Regions from separate parts of the Exiguobacterium sp. AB2 genome, predicted to be linked through region 2. Evidence: predicted binding sites of a transcription regulator. Region 2 holds the regulator's gene; the other holds the start of a gene.

Region 1 (3,166 bases), on a different contig from region 2:
CTCCGCATGTGTCGACCCGATTAAAACCCGCAGCGTCTCGGCCAGACCGATAAACCCGACCGAGAGCGTACCTTGCTTCAACACGTCACGGACCTCGTCATCCGGGCCGAGCTTCTCGCCGCCTCGCCAAACATGTTGCCCGTAGAGGAAACGAAACTCATCGGCACGGCGCTTGCATTGATACTCGAACCGATCGCGCAACTGTTCAATCGCGATGTCGACGTATTGATCGAGCACGGCATAGAACGTTTTTAAGTCGGTTGAGACGAGTGCCATCTTCACTAAGTTCAGCGTCGAGAACGACAAGTTTCCCCGACCGATCGACGTCTCGGCGCCGTGTCGATTGCCCATCACTCGCGTCCGACAGCCCATATAGGCGACTTCTGACGCCGGCGTACCGTCATCATATCGGGCGTTGAACGGTGCGTCGATGAACGAAAAGTTCGGAAACAGCCGTTTTCCCGTCACTTGACAGGCGAGTTTGAACAGGTCGACGTTCGGGTCGCCCTCATGAAAGTTGACCCCTTCTTTTACTTTGAAGATTTGAATCGGAAAGATTGGCGTCTCCCCGTTACCGAGCCCTTGCTCCGTCGCCCGTAACAGTTGACGGATGAACACCCGCCCCCACGGTGATGTATCCGTCCCGTAATTGATCGATACGAACGGAACTTGACCGCCACCACGTGAATGCATCGAGTTGGCGTTGTGGATGAACGCCTCGCACGCTTGATAGGTCGCTGTAATCGTCTCATCTTTCGCAATCCTGTGCTTCTGTTCACTCGATAACTCGACCGGAAGTTTCTCGAGTCGCTCAAGATGACGCACATACGTCTTCTCTACGTACGGCGCCAAATCGACGTCAAACATCGGGAACGCCTGTCCGCCGTGTTGCATGTTCTGGTTCGCCTGAAGGATAATCGACGCGAGCGCCATCGCCGACCGAATGTCTTTCGGGGGCCGAATCGTCCCATGCCCGGTGTGGAAACCGTTCGAGAGCAAGTCCCCGAGCGGGATTTGACAACACGTCGTCGAGCCCGTCACGTAATAGTCTGCATCGTGAATGTATAAAAAATTATCGGCGACCGCACGTCGCGAGCGTTCGGACAACAAGTACGTCGTCGCGAGTTCTTTTGACACTTCCGAGGACAAGCGAGCCAGCTTCCCGAGCGGCGACTTGCCGTCCACGTTCGCGTTTTCTTGGACCAAATCCTGGTCAGGGAGGACACAGACATCTTCATACAATCGAATTAAATTCACCCTGCAACACCTCACTATATATTGAATCCATTCGCTGTAAACAGCGAACCAATCATCTATATATAGATTATGTCACGTTTGCAGGCATTTATGCGGGACGACTTTGTGACATCTTTATAGGGCAAACATGACAAAAAACAGCCGAACCCTAGGCAGGGACTCGACTGTTACGATTCGTGATATAAGTCATACTTCTTTAGCAGGTTTGACGATCGTTAACTCGACTTCTTCTGACTCTTGGGCTTCCCGCAATCCTTTCGCGTTCAACCACGTATAGATGGCCCCCATGAACAAGGCACCTCCGATGATGTTTCCGAACGTCGCCGGAACCAAGTTGTGAATCGCCCCGGCGAAACTAATTGTCTCTGGGTGCGGGACGACGAGCGTGAGCGCGAACAAGACGAAGTTCGCGATGACATGATCGAATCCTGAAGCGAAGAAGACCGCGACTAGGAAGATCATCGAGAAGATTTGCGCAAATTCATTTTTCATTTGTTTCGGCAAGAAAATCGCGAGGCAAACCATCCAGTTGCAGAAGATGGCACGGAAGAAAATCTCGACCGTCGTATGGTGCATCTTGCTCTCGACGACGGCGAACAACCAGTTGTTCATCCCAAGTTCTTGAATGATTCCGGTCGGGGCGAGCAATAAGGCGAATAAAATTCCGCCGACTGCATTCCCAACAAAGCACAATAACCAGACGAGCATCGTATCACTGAGCGTCGTATATCCGCGCAACGTCGACGTCGTGAAGTACATCGTATTCCCCGTGAACAGCTCAGCTCCCCCATAAATGATCATGACGAGTGCAATCCCGAACGAAAAGCCGCCAATGAGCGTCGTGAACGGCGAATCAAGCAGATACATGCCGTTGACGACTTTTAGTGTGAAGATGGCGGCGAACCCGATAAAGATCCCGGCGAGCATCGCCCGTAAAAAGTATTCCATTGGCCGATAATGAATCATGTGCGATGACGCCTGAGCTTTCTTCCGTAATGATTCAAGTGCATGGATTTCCATTGATGCCATGTCACAAACCCTTCTTTCTGTTTGAATGAACCTTTATAATAAGAACGAACATGTGAAATCATTAACAATATAAGCCCAAATCCAATAAATTGCAATCGACCTTGGACCATGTTGACACATTTTTCACATCGTAATCGTTTACATATGTCGGATTTGTGACGAAAAAAACGACCCTTCGCAAAGGGTCGTTCGATCGAGCTTATTCTTTGTCTTCAGACTTCTCTTCAGACTCTTCCGAAGATGCTTCAATTTCACCTTCTTGCGTAGTGTCTGTGTCTGCTTCAAGCTCTTCAAGTGATACCGGCTCATTGACCGATGCGATTTGAAGTTCGCCATCCGAGACAACCTCGTAGTCTTTGTTTTCTGGAATGTCCGCTACCGTCACCGAGTCACCGATGCCAAGTTCAGATACATCGAGTTCGATGCGCTGTGGGATGTTGGCAGGTGTGGCCGATACCGTGACTTTATAGAGCGTTTGTGCCAAGAAGCCGCCTTCTTTGACACCTTTCGCGTCGCCAACGAGCGTGACGTCCGCTTCGACTTCTGTTGCTTCGTCCATCTTCACGGCCATGAACTCGACGTGCTTATACTCGTTTGTGAACGGGTCAACTTCCGTCCCGTGAACGAGCGTGTTCACTTTCTTGCCGTCGATGTTGAGTTCGATCAAGGCGTTATCACCATGCTCACGAAGGATTTTACGAAGTGCCATCTCTTCAAACGCGACTGGTGTGCTCTCGACTTTATAGCCGTACACGACACCTAACACTTTGCCTTCTTTACGTAAGTTTGCACGGACCGAACGTGGTCGTAATTCTCGTTTCGTTACATTAAGCTTGTCTGCCATAATCTTTTCCCCCTACTGGTTGATCATGTCTACATC
Region 2 (3,166 bases):
TTTCGTTTCTGGTCGTACGAGCGTTGCTCTTTCGCGTCCTCTTCAAGCCACTTCGGCAGTTCCGTCTGCGGCGTCTTGCGGCGTGAGCCGACCGTCGTCCGTTGCACGTTCTCGCGCTTCTGTTGTTTCTTCTCAATCAACGCGTCATGTGTCGCTTCTTGGTCGAGCGCATCTTTCGCATGCACATACCCAGCCGTCTTCCAGCTCGTGGCGATGCGCATCACGTAATTCTCACTGAGCCGCGTCTGCTTCTTCACTTCGATGCAGTAATAGAACAGTGCGTTGATGACGCCTGGGGCGAGTCCGAGCGTATCGACCATCTCGATGATGAGTTGTTCGTCGCTCTTCGATAATTGCGGCGTCTTCCGAAGCGTCGAGACGTATTGATGCGGATGCGCCGTCTCCATCACGTTCGGATCGTCCAAGTCCCTGAGTTCGGTCTTCGTCAACTCGTTCGCCTTCGCTTTTCGATGCCTTGTCTGCTTCTTCTTCAGCTGGAGCACCATCTGGCGACAGCCGTCTCGCTTCTCTTGTTCGCTGAGCGGCAAGTACGCTTCATGGACGAAATATTCTTTCAACATTTCGGCCATCAACTCTTCATCGATTTGAGAGACGTAGGCGAGTTTCGTGATGGTCTCATCCAACTTTTTCGTGAAAAAGCCGACTGGGAAGTTCGTCAACTTTTTGACGATGTCCATATCGAACGTATAGTTGATCTCGATTTTCGCACGGTCCGGTTTCTCATAGTTTTTTTGCGTGAACGCCATATGGTTGACGCCTTTGACGTCGAACACCTCGTTAAAATCTTTCGTCACTTCGACGATGCCGGCCGGAAGCGGGTCGATTGTGAATCGACCTTGCAACTGTTTGAAGCGGACCTCGCCTACCTTATAGAAGAGAAAACTCGACAACAGGCCGTCGTTCAAGAACGTGTGCGGCGCGAGCGGGACCCGCAACTGATACACGTACTGCGTGACGCGCGCGTCTTTCGTCTTATACGTCCGCACGAGTCCAATCGCTTCGAGCCGGAACAGGCTGTCCGTCAGCTCGTTAATCGAATACTCGAGCATTTCACATAAGGCGCTGTGTGACATATAATTCGATTTCATTTTCCCAGGTTTCAGTTCACTCCAAAGCGTCTGATAGAGCGCGAGCGCTTTTACCCCGATGACCGGTTGATACAGATGATAGAGCGATTGATAGGACTCGCGATCGACGAGCCCCGTGCTCATGATGAGCAGTTCATCGGTCCCAAAGATGGTCCGTTCTTTTTCCATAGTGATTCTCCCCTGAAAAAAGGCGACCAGAAGGCCGCCCTTAGTTGGTCGATTTTTCTTGCTTCATTAAATCTTCTAGTTCTTTAAAGAACACGGAAATATCTTTGAATTGGCGATACACCGAGGCGAAGCGGACGTACGCCACTTCGTCGACGCGGGCGAGTTCGTTCATGACGAGTTCGCCGACTTGTTCACTCGGAATCTCGGACTGGCCGAGCGCACGTAACTGTTGTTCGACTTTCGTGACGACACCTTCAAGCTGTTCGAGCGTGACCGGACGTTTCTCACAGGCGCGAATGATCCCGCGAAGCACTTTCTCGCGACTGAACTCTTCTCGATTCCCATCTTTCTTGACGATGATGAGCGGCGTCTGTTCAACCGTCTCGAACGTTGTGAACCGATAGCCGCACTGCTCACACTCGCGGCGACGGCGAATCGAATAAAAATCCTGAACTGGACGGGAGTCGAGCACCCTCGTTCCGTTATGATCACATTTAGGACAACGCATGCTCAAGCCTCCTTATCATTCAACAGTTTTGTTTCCGATGGCTCGGAGCGGGAATTTTTGTTGTAACGCCTCATAATACGTCACCACGATTTGACGAAGGTCTGGACCGAAGCGGCTATCCCGGTTCAACGTGAAGTCGACCGCTGTCCGTCCCCCGTCGACTTGAATGACAGTCGCGAGTGCGTCCCATCCGTCACCTTGAAACGCGAGTTCACCTCGGTCTGCATCGACACGGCGAACCGTCTGCCCTTCTCTCTTGATTGTTTCCTCGAGCCACTTCAAGACGGCGTTCGGAGACGCGGCATAGTAACGGGTGCGCAACGCTTCCTGTTTATGCGAATCATCTGTCTGGATATGTGTTTGAAACTTATCGAATACTCCCATTTTCCACCTCAACAACTCATTTATATACGTTAAGCATATCAAAATTAAGGCGTTAACAAAACAATTAAAAGGGCTGACCGAAAATCGGCCAGCCTCAAAAGGTCAATCTGATTATTTGCTGATTGCCACTTGCGCTTCAGGAACACGGATTGGTCCCATTCCACGATCAAGTTTGACGTCTTCACGCACTTTCGCGTCCAAACCTTCAGCGATATACTGCGACGCTGTAGCCGGATCGATGCGGTCCCCACATGTGAACACATCGACTGATGCGTAGCCATGCTCCGGGAAGCTGTGAATCGTCAAGTGCGATTCTGAGATGATCACGACTCCACTCACACCGTGCGGCGCGAATTTGTGGAAAGCAACTTCACGGACTTCAGCGCCCGAGCGAAGTGCTGCATCGACGAACAAGCGCTCGATGTAGTCGATATCGTTCAATTTGTCGGGATTGCACTCCCAAAGTTCTGTAATAATGTGACGTCCCATAGTATCCATATTAGTGGATCCCCCTTTACATCAATGGTCTCAAAGTAGTTGATGATCACTCACTTTGTGCCTGAATCGCCCACAACCACGGGGGCAAGTTAGTCCAGAGAGGTCCTAACCCTTTAAGTTGCGTTTGTCAGACCAATTGAAGTTCACGATTTAGAGTGTATCGTGTTTGGGACGTCGTTACAAGACATTTGTTTCATTTCTTTAAAAATATTTTTCGTTAAATATATTTTTTAGGCGTGGGTTTCTTGTTGCCCGATTTGAAGGTAGCTCGCGACCATGTCCAACAAGTCGACGACACGGCATGAATAGCCCCATTCGTTGTCATACCACGCGAGTACTTTGACATGGTTCCCTCCAATCACCATCGTCGAATCCGCATCGATGATGGACGAGCGCTCATCGCCATTGAAATCGATTGAGACGAGCAGTTCGGTCGATACACCGAGAATGCCCGTCATCTCCCCATGGGCCGCACGTTCGAACGCTTCGTTCACTTCAT

Evidence for each region. The regulator NrdR, encoded in region 2, represses ribonucleotide reductase genes. The targets are predictions, from matches to a motif close to AACACNATATATNGTGTT.
Region 1: the regulator NrdR is predicted to act here: its motif matches at 1,268-1,285, upstream of DI14_RS02560 (anaerobic ribonucleoside triphosphate reductase).

What each region holds. Positions count from the first base shown of each region.
Region 1 covers NZ_JNAA01000018.1:67,702-70,867, forward strand. Annotated here, with positions in the region: gene DI14_RS02560 (anaerobic ribonucleoside triphosphate reductase) at 1-1,257, opposite strand, end outside; gene DI14_RS02565 (formate/nitrite transporter family protein) at 1,444-2,277, opposite strand; gene DI14_RS02570 (50S ribosomal protein L25/general stress protein Ctc) at 2,486-3,130, opposite strand.
Region 2 covers NZ_JNAA01000108.1:113,221-116,386, reverse strand. Annotated here, with positions in the region: gene DI14_RS13260 (DnaD domain protein) at 1-1,277, opposite strand, end outside; gene nrdR (transcriptional regulator NrdR) at 1,318-1,785, opposite strand; gene DI14_RS13250 (hypothetical protein) at 1,801-2,169, opposite strand; gene speD (adenosylmethionine decarboxylase) at 2,281-2,667, opposite strand; gene DI14_RS13240 (glyceraldehyde-3-phosphate dehydrogenase) at 2,898-3,166, opposite strand, start outside.